3 regions of the Herminiimonas glaciei genome follow, and region 1 is predicted to be linked to each of the others. Evidence: riboswitches for the same ligand, from Rfam matches in the RefSeq annotation. Region 1 holds a riboswitch; each other region holds the start of a gene.
The links. A riboswitch is a leader RNA that binds a small molecule or an ion and turns the genes downstream of it on or off. The one in region 1 is predicted to bind thiamine pyrophosphate.
Positions count from the first base shown of each region.

Region 2: linked by a shared signal. The riboswitch ahead of thiC (phosphomethylpyrimidine synthase ThiC) and the one ahead of ACFQPC_RS11830 (TonB-dependent siderophore receptor) in region 1 are both predicted to bind thiamine pyrophosphate.
Region 3: linked by a shared signal. The riboswitch ahead of ACFQPC_RS08785 (purine-cytosine permease family protein) and the one ahead of ACFQPC_RS11830 (TonB-dependent siderophore receptor) in region 1 are both predicted to bind thiamine pyrophosphate.

Region 1 covers NZ_JBHTBU010000002.1:207,344-213,775, forward strand. The annotation lists gene ACFQPC_RS11815 (oxidoreductase-like domain-containing protein) at 1-59, opposite strand, end outside; gene pnuC (nicotinamide riboside transporter PnuC) at 220-825, shown strand; gene ACFQPC_RS11825 (AAA family ATPase) at 827-1,357, shown strand; gene ACFQPC_RS11830 (TonB-dependent siderophore receptor) at 1,414-3,600, opposite strand; TPP riboswitch at 3,661-3,764, opposite strand; gene ACFQPC_RS11835 (hypothetical protein) at 3,873-4,169, opposite strand; gene ACFQPC_RS11840 (GreA/GreB family elongation factor) at 4,233-4,760, opposite strand; gene ACFQPC_RS11845 (DNA glycosylase AlkZ-like family protein) at 4,876-5,973, opposite strand; gene ACFQPC_RS11850 (4-oxalocrotonate tautomerase) at 6,048-6,308, opposite strand; gene ACFQPC_RS11855 (class II aldolase/adducin family protein) at 6,280-6,432, opposite strand, start outside.
Region 2 covers NZ_JBHTBU010000003.1:160,382-166,813, forward strand. The annotation lists gene ACFQPC_RS17345 (glycerate kinase type-2 family protein) at 1-408, shown strand, start outside; gene pyk (pyruvate kinase) at 486-1,904, shown strand; TPP riboswitch at 2,090-2,198, shown strand; gene thiC (phosphomethylpyrimidine synthase ThiC) at 2,311-4,224, shown strand; gene thiS (sulfur carrier protein ThiS) at 4,221-4,427, shown strand; gene ACFQPC_RS17365 (thiazole synthase) at 4,502-5,299, shown strand; gene ACFQPC_RS17370 (NAD(P)H-quinone oxidoreductase) at 5,394-6,371, shown strand.
Region 3 covers NZ_JBHTBU010000001.1:1,946,886-1,953,317, forward strand. The annotation lists gene ACFQPC_RS08755 (DUF1289 domain-containing protein) at 57-311, opposite strand; gene ACFQPC_RS08760 (flagellar basal body-associated FliL family protein) at 418-843, opposite strand; gene ACFQPC_RS08765 (LapA family protein) at 969-1,457, opposite strand; gene ACFQPC_RS08770 (phosphate/phosphite/phosphonate ABC transporter substrate-binding protein) at 1,739-2,551, shown strand; gene ACFQPC_RS08775 (methylglyoxal synthase) at 2,605-3,513, opposite strand; gene ACFQPC_RS08780 (nuclear transport factor 2 family protein) at 3,828-4,286, opposite strand; TPP riboswitch at 4,559-4,655, shown strand; gene ACFQPC_RS08785 (purine-cytosine permease family protein) at 4,710-5,999, shown strand; gene ACFQPC_RS08790 (efflux transporter outer membrane subunit) at 6,052-6,432, opposite strand, start outside.

The DNA.
Region 1 (6,432 bases):
TCATCATTGTCGGGGCGTACAGGTGGCAAAGGTGCCTTCGTATCAGTGCTTTTGACCATATGGGTAAATGTGCCCGGCAGTGCCGCAGCGGAAATAATATTCGTACTCCGGTTTTCTTTAATATACTGCGGTCTCTTATGCCGGAGCGCCTGTCGTTCCGGGCCGCCATCCCGGCAATAGCGCCTTCACCTTGCGCATACCAACACTAGTCTACTGCGCATGAACGACACGTTTACGCTTTTCGGCCTGGTCGATACCTCGGCACTGGAGCTCGCCTCCTTCGCGCTGGCGCTGTGCATGGTCATACTGAATATCCGCCAGTCGCCGTGGGCCTGGCTATTCTCCATCCTGTCGGCCGCCATGTATGCGGTAGTGTTCTACGACAGCAGGATATATGGCGATATGTCGCTGCAATTCTTTTTTATCGCGGTCTCATTATGGGGCTGGTACCAATGGTTATTCGGCGGTGCCACGCATCAGGGTGTGCAAGTATCGCGCATGTCGCCACTCGCTTATCTGTATTCGGGGCTGGCCTGGCTCATCGGTTTTATTGCGATTGCCGCTTTCCTGCGCATGTTCACCGATACCGATGTGCCGCATATCGATGCCTTCCTCACCGCCGGCAGCCTGGTCGGCCAGATCCTGCTCTCGCGCAAGAAGCTGGAAAATTGGTATGTGTGGATAGTCATAGACCTGATTTACATAGGCTTGTACCTGCACAAGGATTTGTACCTGACCGCCTTCCTGTTCGCCATCTTCGTCGTGCTGGCCGTGATCGGTTTGCGTACCTGGGATAAATCGCTGCGCACGCAAGGACTATCCTGAGATGCATAGCGCTCCGTTACGCATAGCCCTGCTGGGCGCGGAATCAACCGGCAAGTCGACCCTGGCAGCAGCTTTGGCTGCACACTACCAGACCGTATGGGTACCTGAATACCTGCGTGAGTTTGTCGAAACAAGGCAGCGTACGCCGCAAGCGCATGAACAAATCCTGATCGCCCATACGCAAATTGCACGTGAAAACATCGCAGCCGCGCAAGCGCATCGCTTCCTGTTTTGCGACACGACACCGCTGATGACTGCGCTGTATAGCCAGTACTATTTTGGCGAAGTCGAGCCGGCACTCAGCCAGCTCGCGCTGACGCATCGCTATGATTTTACGATCGTGGCGGAACCAAGCAATCCCTGGGTGGCCGACGGTTTGCAGCGGGAATCCGATAGCGTGCGACAGGAAATACATCGACTCCTGCTACAGGCACTGGATGCTGCAGCGATTCCTTATCTGTTGGTATCCGGCGATACCGGACAACGCGTACAACAGGTCAGTGCTTATTTGTCGACGCAAGATACGGAATAAAAAAATGCCACCGGTCAAAGGTGGCATTTTGTTTGATATTGGCCCGTCGAGCAGGATTAGAAATCCACCTGTACCGACAATCTGGCCAGGCGTGGCGCACCCGGAATCAGGTAACCGCCAAAGGCATTCGCCGCATCACCCCAATAGAATTTATCGAATACGTTATCGATACCGAAACGGAAGGTAGTCGTCTTGCCGCTGATCTTGGTTGCATAACGCGCACCAATGTTCAGTACATGGTAGCCATCTACGCTTTTGTTCAGGGAAGCGATTTGGCTATTCGGTGCAAATATCTTGCTGGTCGAATAAATCCATGTCGCATTCAATTTCACGGCAGGCATTTGCGGCAATGCATAGTCTACATAGACCGCTGATTTGAACTTCGGCACATTGCCGACACGTTTGCCTTCGATATCCGGATCACCGGTTCCGACCGCCTTCGCTTCCATTGCGGTAAAGCTGGCACCCAACATCAAGTCGCGTGTCACACGTCCCTGCGCCGCAAACTCGAGCCCACGATTTACCTGTTCACCCGCTGCCACATAGGCTCCTACCCCCGCAGTTGCATCCGAGCTTGAAGCTTTCACGTATTCGTTACGGCGTTTGATCTGGAACAGGGCTGCAGAAACGCTGACATCAGGTGTGATGTCGGCCTTAACACCGACTTCAATCTGCTTCGACTTATATGGATCCAGCACGGACTCTGAGTTAGGCAAGCCCGACGGGATTTCTCCGCCTGGCTCCATCCCTTGTGCATACGATGCATAGAAAGAGAGATTCGCTTTCGGGCTATACACCAAAGCGACGTTAGGCAAAACAAAGTCTGAATCGGTGTTGCGGATATTCGATCCATCCGCAGCAAACTGAACACGCTTTAGTTTCGTATAACGTACGCCTGCATGCACTTTGAACTGTTCGTTCAATGCCATCACGTCTTGCACGAAGAAGGACTGTTCATCATCCTTGCGACGCAAGGCAACCGGCAATGCCTGCTCCTGGGTTAATGCCCGTTGCGGCAGGGTATAGATGTTACCCGGCAAGCCACCGACTGTCGGCGTGAACAGATAGTCTGCATAGTTGTCCCGTCGGTTCAGTGTCGATACGCCAGTGGTCAAATCATGCTTCACACTACCCGTCGCAAACTTACCTTGCAACAAAGCCTGCGTAGTCATGACGGAGCGCTTGTCATTTTCACGACGCAAGTCATACAAGCCAAAATCACCGTTTGAGCAATACCCGAAGTTCAGGAGTTGCGCCGGGCAGCCGGATGCCAGCGCCACTGCATCATCACGCCGCAATTCAAACTTGTTGGCTTGCAAGGTGGTGCGCCAATTGTCATTCAACTCGTATTCAAATTTAACGCCGAGATTGTTGGTGTCATCGGTGACCGGCAAACTCCATGTCTGGTTATTCAGCATAGTCTTGCCGCTGACGCCGGTAGGAATGCGTTGTTCAGGGCCGAGCAACTGGAAGCCGGGCACTGTCAGCTGCGACTTGTGCTGGTAATCCATATCCACCTGCAGCAAGGCACGCGGGCTGATGCGCCAGTCAAAGGAGCCGGAAACAAAACGCCGGTCGCCATTCGAACCTTTTACATAGGACTTGATATCTTCCGCCGCCGCATTAATGCGATAACCAAAGCGCTTGTCATCGGAACGACCGCCAAGGTCTATTGCACTGTAAACGGTACCGCGCTCGCGCACTTCAAAGGTCGCCGAACGCAGCGGGGTGTCGGTAGGACGCTTGGTTACGTAATTAAGGATGCCGCCGGCAGAAGCAATACCCGCCTGCATGCCTGCCAGACCTTTGAGGATTTCGAGGCGTTCCTTGTTTTCCATCGGAATCGCCGAATGCGCCAGGATCACCATGCCATCCTTGCGATAGTTGGAACCCATGTCCAGCGTAAAGCCGCGGATCGCAAACCAGTCGGACAGGCCGACTGCGTTATAGGAATTCTGTACGCTGGCGTCGTATTTCACCGCATCGGTCGCGGTGCGTATGCTGCGCTCCTGCATCTGCTCGGCGGTGATGACGCTGATCGAAGCCGGTGTCTGCAGCAAAGGGGTATCGGAGAAACCGCCGACGCTTGCATTGCGCGCAATACCGTCCGGTGCCGACCCGGAAGTCACAACCACTTCAGGCAAAACATTTTCGGAAGTCTCCGCCATCGCAACAGGTGCAAACGCACAAGCTTGCGCAACGGCCAGGGCTATCAGGGAACGACGGGAGTGGGGTACAGACATGTTTTGTTCAATCAATCGCGTTAGAAAAACGAATGCGCGCGAAGGAATGGACAAAGAAATTGCGTGGACTTTGCGCTTCCCTACGCTGGCATTATCCAGGTCAGGTACGGAGGGTTTTTTCTCACCCGAAGACGTTTAACTCTTCAGGACCCCTAGCGTGGCCGAATGGTAACACGAAAGAAGAAGAGCACGGAATGGCATTTTTGCCGCAAGTTGTGGCAAATTTCGCCGATCTTAACCGAGGTCAACAAATCGCCATACAGGCATATGACTTATTTGATTTTCTTGGTGATAGCAGATTTACCCTGCCGGATGCGCGTAATACCCGACGTCACCGAGATGGGATCGCTGGCGGGAAAGCTCAGGTCCAGTGCCGTATCGAGCAATTCGTCCTTCGCTTTTTCCTGCCTGGAAGGCGCGCTGTCAGTTGGAATTTCCGCCACCGGATCACTGGCTGGGAAGGTCGCCTCCAATGCATCGTCCAGCAAGTCTTCGTCATGTGTATGCGGCTCTACGTCGGACGGCTTTCCTGCAACGGCCGGCTTCGCTTTGGACTTATGCTCTGTCATGTGAGACTCCTTGCGATAGTGGATAGTGCGATTAACTATAGGACAACTTCCAACACCAGGCGTTCAACTGCTGTGCGGGTAACGCACTGTCAACACTTGCAACTCTTCATGACCGGCCGGGCTTTGCAACGATACCGCATCTCCCTCATGCGCACCGAGCAGGCTTTGCGCGAGCGGTGATAGCCAGCTGATCCGCCCTTGCGCCGGGTCCAGTTCATCCAGTCCCACTATCGTCACTTGGTGCTGTTCACCTGCAGCATTTTCGTATTCCACCGTGGCACCAAAGAATATCTGCTCACCATCTGCATGCACACTGGCATCAACTATCTCTGCCGTTTCGAGGCGCGTTTGCAGGTAATGGATGCGTGTATCAATTTCACGTAGCGATGCTTCCGGCGCGGATTCCAGATCCGCACTTTCAGTATCTGCCTGCAACGCCGCAGGCCGTGCCACATCCAGCAGATGCTGCAATTCCGTTTGCAGTGTGTGATAACCACCCGGAGTAATGTAGTTCCTGACGCCGACCGGCATCTCCGGCACCGGTGATACGGCGTCGTCGTCATTCGATTCTTTTACAAATGCCTTGTTCATGATCGCACTCCTGCACTGCGCATGCGTGAACGACTACCTTAACGCATTCGCAGGGAGGCTGCTGTGCGTTACAGCACCAAGGGAAGAGCTCGCGCTCCTGGCTGACAGTCCAGCATCAACGCGGACTGAGGAATTGCTGCATGCGCTGCAATTCCTCATCTAATGCATTGCGGAAAGCCGCCCCTTTGGGTGTTGCGCCTGCCACATAGCCGAATGTAGCGTCCAGTTGAGCATCACGCGTCGACACATTAGCCCAGCCTATCACCTGATCACGCCAGAGCATGGGCAGCGCGTAATAACCGAACTGGCGTCGGGCTGGCGGTGTATAGGCTTCGAATTTGTAAGTCCAGTCCCAGAGCAGGGCGAAGCGACGTCGATCCCAGACCACCGGATCAAAAGGAGCGAGTAATCGCACACTATCGTCGACCGCGTAACGACGCGAACGCGGGTTTTCATCGGCGGGCCAGTACCAGGTCGTTCCATCGATACGACAACTGGCCACGTGTTCGCGTGCAAGTCGCAGTGCTGCCTGCGTCTGCACTGCCAGATGTGGTGCACCGTAGCCTAGCAGGCGCGCCAGGTAAGTCAGGCTGGCCGCTGGTAATGGCGCGTACTTGCGCAGCACGAGTGCTATCAGGGCGGCTGCACACCGGGCACTGGCAGCCGGGCTGTCATCCGACGGTTGATGCGTCGCCACTTCATAGACACGGGTGCCGCTATCGCGCCGTTTTACCCGCAACAAACCACGGTAGTGCATGCCGTCCAGCAATTGCGTGCTGGCATTACTCGAACCACCCCAGTAGTTCTGCACGCGTCCGTGCGCAAAATGCTGTTCGACCTCGCGTGGATGGACCACGCCGCGCTCACGCACAAAGGCCAGCACGTCAGCAGCCTTGCGCCGGGTCTCGGCATTCCAGGTTTTCCGGGGTTGGCGTGGATGCATCAATGCCAGATGCTCGCGCGGCAGGAAGCCATAGTTGACGAAACAATCTTCATCTATCGCGAGACGCGCATAGCGGCGTTCCAGATCACCGGCGCGATAATCCTTGACGCGATGACGCAGCGTCAAATCCTGCGCCCGGGCTGGCGCACGTATAGGGTCAGCTTGTACGAAGCCCAGGCGCTGTATCGCTGCGGGCAAGGTAGTCGGTGTAAATAAGGTACGCGCGACCGCATAGCGGCGCAGGTCTTCCAGACTCGATTCAGTGGGCATGGGGGGAATGAAAGTGCTGATGTACTGCGGGCTGCTGGTGTGCGCTTAAGGACGCGTGTACATCAGCGTCGAGCTTAAACGTCAGACCACAGTTTGCCGCCGGTTGCCCAGTTTTCACGTTTCACGTCTTCGATGATGATATCGACGGATTCAGCACTGGAGCCCAGGGTGGCGACGGTTGCTTCGGTTACGGCTTTGACGAAAGCGCGTTTTTGTTCAACGGTACGGCCTTCGAATAATTGCACATTGATAGTTGGCATGGGTTTTCCTTTTTGGTTAGTAAGAATAATAAAGCGATCTATTAGATCAATGACGATAAGACGGCGAGACCGCATCCAGCTTGCGCAGCAGCGCCGGCCATTCGAGTATGCCTTCCGGCGAACCGTCACCGAGCAGTTCCTTGTAAGTCTTGGCGCAAATCTCAGGCGCCGGAATGTTTAGCGGACCGCCGCCGGATTG
Region 2 (6,432 bases), on a different contig from region 1:
GTCGGTATGGTGCATGCAGCGTTGGCCAAGCAGGTTGCGAAATATGGCCAGCCGTTTGCCAAGCCGTGCGTCATCCTGTCCGGCGGTGAAACGACTGTCACCGTACGCGGCAAAGGTCGTGGCGGCCGCAATGCAGAATTCCTGTTGAGCCTGGCAGTGTCCCTGCAAGGTACTGCCGGTATACATGCGTTGGCATGCGACACCGATGGTATCGATGGTTCGGAAGACAACGCCGGTGCCATCTATCAACCAGATTCATGGACCCGTGCCGCTGAGCAAGGCCTGAATGCCAAAGCCATGTTGGAGAACAACGATGGTTATGGTTTCTTCAGTGCACTCGGTGACCTGATCGTCAGTGGTCCGACACGTACCAACGTGAATGACTTCCGGGCCATCCTGATTTTGTAATTTATTTTCCCGCTGTGTCTGTGATCCAGTCATAGCGGTATTCATTTTTCATTTTTCATTTAAGAAGAAGATCTGTCATGAGACGTAATCGTAAAGCAAAAATCGTTGCTACCCTGGGCCCAGCAAGTGGCGATCTGGAAACCATCAGCGCATTGTTTGAAGCTGGAGTGGACATGTTCCGCTTCAACTTCAGCCATGGTTCGCACGAAGATCACCGCGCACGTCACGAAATCGTGCGTAGCCTGGAAACCAAATACGGCCGTCCGGTTGCCATCCTCTGCGATCTGCAAGGTCCGAAGATTCGTCTGGGTACCTTCAATGGCGATTCCGCTGTGTTGGCTGAAGGTTCGCAATTCGTGCTCGACCGCGATCAGACTCCAGGTGATGCAACACGCGTTTACCTGCCACATCCTGAACTGTTCGAAGTTGTCAAAGCTGGTCAAAACCTGTTGTTCGATGACGGCAAAATTCGTGTTTCGATCGAAAGCAACTCGGGTGACCGCATCGTCACACGTGTGACTACCGGCGGTAAGATTTCGAACCGCAAAGGCGTCAACGTGCCAGACGCAATTCTGCCTATCCCTGCAATGACACCGAAAGATCTGGTTGATCTGGAATTCGCATTGTCGTTGGGCGTGGACTGGGTAGCTCTGTCGTTCGTGCAACAAGTTTCCGATATCGAAGATGCACGCAAGATCATCGGCGACCGCGCTCTGATTCAATCGAAGATCGAAAAACCAGCAGCAATGCTCGACATCGATGCGATCTGCAAAGCTTCTGACTCCGTCATGGTTGCTCGTGGTGATTTGGGTGTTGAACTGCCGATCTCGCAAGTGCCGCGCGCTCAGAAAGAAATCATCCGTGTATCGCGTAAATACGGCCGTCCAACTATCGTTGCAACACACATGTTGGAATCGATGACCGAATCGCCTATGCCAACCCGTGCAGAAGCATCGGACGTAGCCAACGCCATTTATGAAGGCGCAGATGCCGTGATGTTGTCTGCGGAATCGGCCAGCGGCAAGAACCCTGTTCGTGCCGTTCAAATGATGGACAGCATCATCAAGGAAGTGGAAAGCGATCCGGTCTACCGCACACTGCTGGATGCACAGCAAGTGACACCACGTCCAACCGCGGAAGATGCAATTTGCAACGCCTTGCGTGACACCACGGCTGCGATCAAAGCTGTCGCTACTGTGACATACACAAAATCCGGCAGCACCAGCATGAGCGCTGCGCGTGTACGTCCGACCACGTCGATCCTGAGCATCACTCCAGAACTGAAGACCGCACGTCGTCTGGCATGGGTTTGGGGTATCCACTCGATCGTTGGTGGCCAGGATGTTAAGTCTGTTGATGATATGGTCAGCGAAGCAGTGGCGGCCGCTGTGCATGAAGGTTTTGCCAAGAAGGGTGATTACATCGCTATCTCGGCTGGCTTGCCATTCGGTGAATCGGGTACAACCAACTTGTTGCACATCGCAACAGTTAAGTAATAGCTGAGTTGTAACAGTTTCTGGAAAACAGCATCCTTGCCGTTTTCCAGAACTGACATGAATGGTTTGTTTTCCGGTAGGCAAGCAAGCCATTCATGTCAGATGTAAAAGTTTGACCCGGGTCAATTGACGTAGTCGTTTTATTGCATAGACTCGCGTTGTAGTTTGTTGCACCCGTTGTAGAAGTAAAAAGCTAGGGGTCCTAGGCAGATGCATACCGCATCCCGCCGGGTGAGAAAAACCCTTGAACCTGATCTGGATAATGCCAGCGAAGGGAAGCTAACGAGAACGATGTCGCATCAGGAATCCGCATTGCATCGCCCCACGATGCCCTCCTTGAAACGATAGCTGTCCTCGAAACCTCCTGAGCTGGCTCCAAGCCACTGTAGTTAGCCAAGGAGCCAAAATGAATGCCAATCCCAAATTCCTGTCCGCCACTGCGACAGTAGACGAAGCAGCAATCCAGCCGCTGCCGAATTCCCGCAAAATTTATATCGAAGGTTCGCGTCCCGACATCCGCGTGCCTATGCGTGAGATTACGCAGTCCGATACGCCAGCTTCGTTCGGTTTTGAAAAGAACCCACCCATCTATGTGTATGACACCTCGGGTCCTTACACCGACCCTGCGGCGAAGATAGATATACGTTCCGGCCTGGATACGCCGCGCCTGCCGTGGATACTCGAACGCAATGACACGGAAGAACTACCAGGCCCGACGTCGGAATACGGGATAGAACGCCTGAACGATCCGAAGCTGGCCGAGTTGCGTTTCAACCTGCATCGCAAACCACGTCGTGCATTGGCTGGTAAAAACGTCTCGCAAATGCACTACGCACGTCAGGGCATCATCACGCCGGAAATGGAATTCGTTGCGATCCGTGAAAACATGAATCGTCGCGCCTACCTGGAAGAACTGAAAAAATCCGGTCCTAAAGGTGAGAAGCTGGCCGAGTTGATGGGACGTCAGCACCCGGGGCAATCGTTCGGTGCTGCGATTCCACAAGAGATCACTGCAGAATTTGTGCGCAGTGAAATCGCGCGCGGCCGCGCCATCATTCCAGCCAACATCAATCACCCGGAAATCGAACCTATGATCATAGGGCGTAACTTCCTGGTCAAAATCAACGCGAATATCGGTAACTCGGCGGTCACTTCTTCGATCGGTGAAGAAGTCGAAAAAATGACTTGGGCGATACGTTGGGGCGGCGACAATGTAATGGATCTGTCGACCGGCAAACACATCCATGAAACACGCGAATGGATTATCCGCAACTCGCCCGTGCCTATCGGTACCGTGCCGATTTACCAGGCGCTGGAAAAGGTAAATGGCAAGGCCGAAGACCTGACCTGGGAAATTTTCCGCGACACGCTGATCGAACAGGCAGAGCAGGGCGTCGATTACTTCACCATCCATGCCGGTGTCTTGCTGCGCTATGTGCCACTGACGGCGAAGCGCATGACCGGCATCGTGTCGCGTGGCGGTTCCATCATGGCGAAGTGGTGTCTCGCACATCACAAGGAATCTTTCCTGTACGAACACTTCGAAGACATCTGCGAAATCATGAAAGCCTATGACGTGTCCTTCAGCCTGGGCGATGGCTTGCGTCCGGGTTCCATCTATGACGCGAATGATGAAGCGCAACTGGGTGAATTGAAAACGCTGGGAGAGCTGACGCAGATCGCATGGAAGCATGATGTGCAAGTGATGATCGAAGGTCCTGGTCATGTCCCTATGCACCTGATCAAAGAAAACATGGACCTGCAACTGGAACAATGCCATGAAGCGCCGTTCTATACGCTGGGGCCGTTGACGACCGATATTGCACCGGGCTATGACCACATTACTTCCGGTATCGGTGCGGCGCAGATCGGTTGGTATGGTACGGCGATGCTTTGCTATGTCACGCCGAAAGAGCATCTCGGTTTGCCGAACAAGGTCGACGTCAAGGACGGCATCATCACTTACAAAATCGCTGCACATGCCGCCGATCTGGCGAAAGGTCATATCGGTGCGCAGATTCGTGACAATGCCTTGTCGAAAGCGCGTTTCGAATTCCGTTGGGAGGACCAGTTCAACATCGGTCTGGATCCGGACAAGGCGCGCGAATTCCATGATGAAACTTTGCCCAAGGATTCAGCCAAGGTCGCGCATTTCTGCTCGATGTGCGGCCCGCATTTCTGTTCGATGAAAATCACTCAGGAAGTGCGTGACTATGCAGCGAAGCAGGGCATCACGGAAATCCAGGCTTTGAAAGCGGGCATGGAAGTGAAGGCAATCGAGTTCGTGAAGAGTGGTGCCGAGATTTATCAAAAGCAATGATGATCACGCTACAGCTGAATGGCAGCGCATATCAGGTCGAGGACGGCTCCACCGTGAGCGACCTGGTGGCATCCTTGTCCTTGACCGGCAAGGCCATAGCCGTCGCCATCAATCGCGAAGTCCTGTCGGATAGCGATTGGCCGCAACGTCGTTTGCTGGCGACGGACTCCATTGATATCGTGCGCGCCATAGGTGGCGGTTAATGAATGAAGCAAATAGAAGGCAAGCGCGAGCTTGCCTTTTATTTGCTGTTTAGGTATTCCAGAGGAGTTACACCATGAGTAGTCCACATTTCGCCGACGAGCAACTGACGATCGCCGGCACCACTTATCGCTCCCGCCTCTTGGTAGGCAGCGGTAAATACAAAGACCTCGAACAGACCCGCGCTGCCAGCGAAGCCAGCGGCGCACAAATCGTCACCGTCGCGATTCGCCGCGTCAATATCGGGCAAGACCCGAATGCACCGAGCCTGCTCGATGTGCTGCCGCCATCCGAATACACCTTGTTGCCGAACTCGGCCGGTTGCTACAACGCCGCTGATGCGGTTTACACCTTGCAACTGGGCCGTGAAATCCTCGGCGGCCACAAGCTCTGCAAGCTCGAAGTACTGGGCGATGAAAAGACCCTGTTCCCGAATATGCCGGAAACCCTGAAAGCAGCAGAAACGCTGGTCAAGGATGGCTTTGATGTGATGGTCTATTGCAGCGATGATCCGATCCAGGCGCGCATGCTGGAAGATATCGGTTGTGCCGCCATCATGCCGCTGGCGTCCTTGATCGGTTCCGGCATGGGCATCCTCAACCCGTGGAATTTGTCGCTCATCATCGAACAAAGCAAAGTCCCGGTCATCGTCGATGCGGGTGTCGGTACCGCTTCGGATGCCGCGATTGCGATGGAACTGGGTTGCGATGGCGTGCTGATGAACACCGCGATTGCCGGTGCGCAAGATCCGGTACGCATGGCGCATGCAATGAAACTGGGTATAGAAGCCGGACGCAATGCTTACCTGGCAGGTCGTATCGCCCGTAAATTCGCCGCTTCCCCATCGTCACCGATGGCCGGACGCGTGGTTTAACGAGGTTGCAGCGATTTGCGCATGGGATTGGCAGATAAATCGATTATCGAATATCCTTGCTGCCTTCAACGTCTACACAATTAAAGGATTTACCATGCGCGCGATCGAGATTACTCAGCCAGGCCCACCAGATGTCTTGAAGCTTTGCGAGCGTCCCATGCCTGAGCCCAAGGCTGGCGAAGTGTTGATCAAAGTACATGCCGCTGGTATTAACCGTCCTGACGTCCTGCAACGCACGGGTAATTACCCTGTGCCTAAGGGCGCGTCGGATTTGCCAGGCCTGGAAGTGGCCGGTGAAATCGTCGGCGGTGACCTGGCGGGTAGTGGTTTCAAAATCGGCGACATGATTTGCGCGCTGGCACAGGGTGGTGGTTACGCCGAGTACTGCACGGCGCCGGTCGAGCAATGCCTGCCTATTCCTAAAGGCCTGGATGCAGTCGAAGCCGCTTCACTGCCAGAAACATTCTTTACAGTCTGGAGCAATGTGTTTGACCGCGTCGGTCTGAGCGGTGATGAAACCTTGCTGGTGCAAGGTGGTACCTCCGGTATCGGCGTCACGGCGATACAGATCGCCAAGGCGCTTGGTCATCGCGTGTTTGCAACCGCTGGCAGCGATGACAAGGCCCGCGCTTGCGAAGTGATGGGGGCCGAACGCGGCATCAATTACAAGACTGAAGACTTTGTCGAAGTAGTCAAAGCTGCGACCGGTGGCAAAGGTGTCGATGTGATTCTCGATATGGTCGGTGGTGATTACGTGTCGCGTGAAATCCGCTGCCTCGCGGATGACGGCCGTCTCGTTTTCATCGCGCTGCTGGGTGGCAACAAGGCAGAAGTCAGCCTGGGTCAAATCCTGTTGCGTCGCCTGACGATTACGGGTTCGACTTTGCGTCCGCGTCCGGTGGCATTCAAGGCTGCGATTGCGAAACAATTGCGTGAACGTGTGTGGCCGCTGATCGAAGCAGGCAAGATCAAACCGGTCATCTACCAAACCTTCCCATTGGAAGAAGCAGCACAAGCGCATGCGCTGATGGAAACCAGCACACACATCGGCAAAATTATTTTGAAGGTATAAACAGCGCTATACGCGATAAAAAAGCCCGCCAGTCTGCAGAGACTAGCGGGCTTTTTTCATG
Region 3 (6,432 bases), on a different contig from region 1:
CTATGACGGACGGGGAATTGAGGAGCGGCGGCGGATACCGCCGATCCGGGAAACGCTTAACGTTTTACCAAGCCTGCCGCTTCCAGGCGCGCCCATACTGCGGCTTTTTCGTCATCATCGTAAATGATCCAGTTGATCACTTCATCGAAGGTGCGACCGCAACCCTTGCAAATTTCATCGCCGTGCGAGGTCGAGCAATAGCCGGCACAAGGTGAATCGGGACGCAGGGTATTGCGGGGCTGGTCGGCGGCCGTGCCCGCAACAGGGGCGGCGTCGTTGACGATTTTTTCGGGATTATCAGGCTTACTCATGCGACAAATGACTCATACGGCAAATATCCGATCTTATTCGATATTTCCGTTCTGCGGCTCCGCGTGGCGGAAACCTGGTTAAGGCTGGCTGTTTAAGCTGGCAAGATTAATTCAACTGCAAAACATAATCGGTCAGCAAAACCTCTTGCACACTACGCGTCTGCAAGGCCTTGTTGGCGGCATCACGCAGCAAACCCTGGACATAGGCCACGCCCTCGGGGGTCTTCACGCGCTCGATATCGGCGCCGGCCAATGCAGTCTGCAAAGCCACTGCCAGTGCGGCTTTGTTGCCCTGCACCCAGGCGGCTTCCTCAGGTGCGGTTTGCAGCACGATAGTGGTTTTGATCGCGAATCCCGACGAACGCACCACGATAGGGTCAAAGCTGGCGTAGGCAATCGGCGGCACATGCTTCTTGTCCGATTCAAGGTAATACCAGGCAAAGGTAATACCGGCAGCAATCGCAATCATGACAGCCAGCATACCGACAAGGATAGCAAGTAAAGAATTGCCGGATTGCCGGACTCGTAACATGGCGATGCTCGTAAGGGGGAATAAGGGGTACTAGTTTAACTGATGTACCCCGTGCCGCAGGATTTTGTTGCTTATTTGCAAGTTTTATAACTTCCCTGCTTGCCTGCCCCTGCGGGTGCAGCTAATTACACAGGGCGATTGGGCGTAATCGTATTGCCGCCACGTTCCAGCCGGTCTTCCAGTTCACCTATATAGGCAGCCAGCGTATTACCGGATTGCTCAACCGCTGACACGACGCCGGTATCGAGTTTATCGAGACGCTGCAACAAAACGCTTTGTGCTTCCGCATCCTGCTTTGCCACGGCCTGGATTTCTTCTTCAATGAAGCGATGCAATTCGCTGAAACGCGAGGCTTCCAGTTCGCGGCTGTTTTGCAATTCTTTCGCATGACGACGCGCTTCCAGCATGACCGATGATTGCAGGTACAGGATACAAACCAGGAAATAAAACGTCAGTGCTCCGGTCAGGCCTAACATTACCAATCCCAACGGAGCCTGCACGGTTGCTACACCCAGCCACAGTGCGGTCGGTGTATTGAAAGCTTCCCAATTCAACGCTGCCAGCGCGCCGATAGCTCCGAAGATGATAACGAAGAACAGAGTACGGATTTGCATAGTGGTCTCGCTCCTTTGTTGGCACATCGATAAATAATAAGCAAACAACCTGACTATAGCTATGGGCTAACGCACATACCGACCATCATTTACGATCAAAACCGGTATTGCGCCATGTCCTGCGACAACCAGCCACTTACTTGGTATTGATATAAATTAAATAAATTGTTGTGCATTTATACGTGCAACTACAAGAAAAACGCTTTCGCTGTGCTTTGTTAATGTAACATTCACACTGGAATTAGTTACCCAATAAAAACAATTTTTACGGAGCGCCGCTTATGAAACTCGCATCTTTTTTGGCCATGACAGTATTGGCGGCCGGAATCAATTCGGCAGCTGCGCAAGACCTGGTCCTGGCCATCAATGAAGGCGTGACTTATCAGGAAGGCGGACCGGCCAGTGAACGTTACAAGCCTTTGCTGCAATTGCTGTCCAAAGAGCTCAAGCAAAACGTCAAGCTGCAAACCGTAGACAAATACGCGGTATTTGAAAAAGGCCTGGCCGAAGGCAAATACGACCTGGCTTTCATACATCCTGCCCATATCGGCCTGCAAGCCGTGAAAAAGAATGGCTACGAAGGCCTGGTGACTGCCAAAGGCTACACGGATTACCGTGCACGCGTACTGGTAGCGCAGAATTCGCCATTGAAAGCCTTGCCAGACCTGCGTGGCAAGAAGATAGGCGTACCGTCGGTCGAATCGATCACCACCGTGATGTTCACCGCTGCGCTGCATGAATTGCGCTTTACCGATCCGGAAAAAAGCTATACCCCGACCCGCTATCAGGATGCTGTGCCATTCATGATCGATAACGGCTTTGTCGATGCCGGCGTTACCGGTTCGGCGGCTGTGGCCAAAGCCTGGACGGCCAAAGGCGGTCGCATCTTGGCGGAGACCAAACCCGTCGCAATAAAGCAATTCCTGGCGACGAAAAAGCTCAGCGAATCCGACCGTGAAAAAGTAAAAACACTGTTGCTGACCTTGCCGGACAGCGAAGCAGGCCGGACCGCCTTGTCGAAAATCGGCATGACCGGCTTCGTGCCATGGAATACCGCCGTCATGGATGAAGCGACGGCGCGCCTCGGTCTCTAAAATTCGATCGCTGTAATGCAAAAAGGGGCCGCTTCATGCGGCCCCTTTGCTTTTCAAGCTGCGCGCAAAGCGACGCGCTTTTGCAATAAATCCAGCCAGCGCTCTCCGCAATTTTCATTACTGATACATAGTGCGTAATCGGTCACCGTGCGCGCAGCGCGTTCCAGCAACTGGATGTCGGCTTCGTGCTGGCGTGCCACGTGCGGGTCTTCCAGGAACAGCACACGGCGACACTGGTCCCTGTCGAGGATCAGTTCAGCAATCTGCGCGTCGCCGCCCATCGGACCGCTCAGGTATGGTTTGACCCAGTTGCGGCCTGCTTCTTCACCCTTGATTTTTTGCGCCAGCTTGTTCAGCAGGCTACCGGTGGTACCGGTTGCGCAACGAAAGCCGAACTGATCCAGTAAGTCAAAATGGCGTTCGGCGATTTCCAGCATGCGGCCTTTCATCGCATCGTGCGCAATCATTGCGATGCCTTCATTCTTCAGGTCGAAAGTCTCATCCAGCTCCGGATTCGGTGCGGCACCGATAGCAATCGACTCCAGCTCCAGCCATTCGCGCGCACCGGCCAGCGTCGACAGGAACGGTTTGCCATGGATGACGCATTGGCGTTTCAGCGCCACCGCTTCCGGAAAAATCGACGAAGGATCAACCGGATCCATCAGGTACATCACGGCATCCAGTCGCCGCGCCGGATCGGTATCGACGACGCGGGACACCAACTTCATCAGCCCGCCATGGCGGCCATACGGGAAACGTTCGATATGCGGGTAATTCTTCAGCAGGCCGAGATGGTCCATCGCATCCAGCGTACGCCCGACGACTATCAGTTGCGGTTGCAAATGTTGCTCTATCGCGATGCGGCTGCCGTTGAGCAAACGTGCCAATACGGAATTCGGCGCGTCCTGGTGGGTACGGCTGGTGGCTAAACCAATGCGGAATTGATGCGGGGTGGCAGACATAGGGAAAAGTGAAAACGGGCAATATTGCACCGCACAAACTTTATCATGACGACATGTTTTATTCACCTTCCGTACAACAATACCGAATATATTTCACAGACTTGATGTGGGCTTTTGATTTTTGCCGGATCCGATGTTATGCTGTGTTTATATACAGTATTTACCGTTTTCGTCGGGTCGCTCCCCCTCCAAGCTTTACTGTGCGACCCGACATTTCTATACCTGTGGTTGATGCCTGCCCGTCCAAGCACAGGCAAGTGTTGAACACTAAACTGCACTACCCACCCCGGACCTCAGGCATTTTCCAAAACGTTTTAATTCTTCTCCGGCATCGCAGATGAGTGATGGCTGGAGATCAGCCATTGACGGCCATCCCATTTGTACGTGTAGGTATAACGCGCCTTCACTTCCGAACCATCATCGAACTTGAATGTATACAGCCCGGAATCGCTGGCGCTGTTGCAGTTGATTTCTATCGCGCGGCTGTTGATGGTGCCGACCGGCTTGTGCTCTAGGAAGTGTTTGAAATAGTCCACTTTCTCGTCGGCCGTCAGGCGCGGCTTATTCGACAAGGTCGGCAGCAGTATGGATTTGCTGGCGTAGTTGGCGACCACTTTTTGCGGATCGCCGGTTTGCAACGATGCGTTCCAGCGATCAAATAAGGAAGCGACCTGTTTCTCCGTTGTGGCGTGACACACTTCAGACTTGGCATAAGCGTGGCCGGTAAAAGCGCAAGCAAGCATGACGACAACAGCAGTACGTGGAAAATACATAGAACCTCTCATCAAAAAATTAAAAAAATAAAGCATGCTCAAATGAAATCGTCACCTCCTGGGAGCAGCAGCTCTGCCGTTTTGTGAAAAAAAGATTATGAAGCCCGGATCGGCCGGTTTTTGGGAGTCTTTTCTGCTTTTAGCCTGCTTGGTCACCCTAATCACTTATAAGTTGCACAAGTCGGATTTGTCCTGCCTGCCACAAATCCGGCCAGCTGCCCGCAGAGGCTTGCCTATAAACGTTTTTTGGCTCAAAGTAGCGGCCTGTCTGAAAACTTGGCTCGGGGTCCTGCGCATATGCGTGGGTGAGAGATACCCGTTGAACCTGATTGAGGTAATCCTCGCGCAGGAAAGCACATAATCCATCGCCGCTCCCGCGGCATCGAATCCGCTGACCTGCCATCTATTTTTTGAAAGACCATGATGGCTTTACCAAACGCTCCTGCGGCCAGCAGCAATGCCGCTTTCACTCCTATCCCGGCAAACGAACGCGTCTTTTCCTTCCGCGATCATGCAGCACTGTGGTTCAGCCTCGGCGTCGGCCTGCTGGTCATGCAGATCGGGGCCTTCCTCGGCACTGCGCTCGGTACGCAAACCGCCTTGTTCGCCATCGTTGTCGGCTCCGTACTTGGTGCGGCCCTGCTCGCGCTGGTGGCATACATCGGCTTTGAACGTGGCCTGTCGAGCCCGGTACTGATGTGCCAGACCCTCGGCACATCGTTTGCCAAATTGCCGGTCGTGCTGAACGTGGTGCAATTGATAGGCTGGAGCGCGTTTGAGCTGGTCGTCATGCGTGATGGCACGACCGCGCTGATCAAGGACATTACCGGCCTCGATACGATCTGGCTACCCTACGTCACCGCCTTGTTCTGGGGCTTGCTGCTGGTCGGCCTGGCAACCGGCTCGATGATAGGACTGGTGCGCTGGTTCGTCGGTCGCTTCGGCCTGCCACTGGTAATCCTCTCACTGATCTGGCTGACCTACCAATTCGTCCTGAAAGCACAGGCACAAGGCCTGGACGCGATCTGGCATCGTGCAGGTGACGGCTCGATGAGCACGCTGGCTGGCATAGACCTGGTGATGGCGATGCCGGTATCGTGGCTGCCGCTGGTAGCCGACTTCGCGCGCTATGGAAAAGCCGGAGCCAGCACCTTCCGTGGCACCTGGCTCGGTTTTGCCGTTGCCAATATCTGGTGTCACGCCTTGGGCGTATTGATCGTCAGCACCTCCAATCCCGGCGCCGACCTGATGACCACCCTGTTGCTGGCGCAAGGCGGCCTGATCGCACTCGGCCTGATCCTGATCGATGAAATGGATAATGCTTACGGCGATGTGTATTCCGGTTCGGTTTCGCTGAATTTCCTGCACGGCAAATTCACGATACGCTTCTGGGGCATCACGCTCGCATTGGTCGCCACTGCCTGTGCCTTGTTCCTGCCGATGCATGGCCTGGAACCTTTCCTGCTGACCTTAAGCTCGGTATTTGTACCCTTGTTCGGTGTGGTGATTTCGCAGTTGGCTTTAAAAGGGGAAGCCACCGACAAAGGCGTGAACGTGGTACCGGTCGCGATCTGGCTGATAGGCATCGCAGCTTTCCATCTGTGCCCGATGATGTGGCCGGTAGTCGGCTCGGCTTTGCCTGCGCTGGCGATCACGCTGCTGCTCGGCAGCATTTATCGCATCGCACGCCGCCCCGCATTGCAATCAGCATAAATAAAAACGGCTGCCCGGTTTCCCTGGCAGCCGTTTTTCCTCACAAGCCGGCTTACTGCGCCGGCGTCCTGCTCCAGCCGCCACCCAGTGATTTGAAGACATCAGTGGTACCGGTCAGGCGCAACAAGCGCAGTTGCGCCAGTTGGTCATCAGCTGCAAACAAAGTGCGCTGCGCATCCAGCAGCGTATTCAAATCATCCGCACCTTCGCGATAACGCAATTCAGACAGCTGCAATGCACGCCGCGCTTCTTTCCTGATTTCAATTTGCGCCTGCTCTTGCGCCAGGTTGCGGCTGGCATTGCTGAGTGCATCGTCGACTTCTTTCAGCGATGCAAAGACGGTGCGACGATAACTCTCGACCAACTGGCGACGCACCGATTCGCTGGTCTGCACTTGCAGACGCAAACGATTACCGTCAAACAAGGTCTGCAC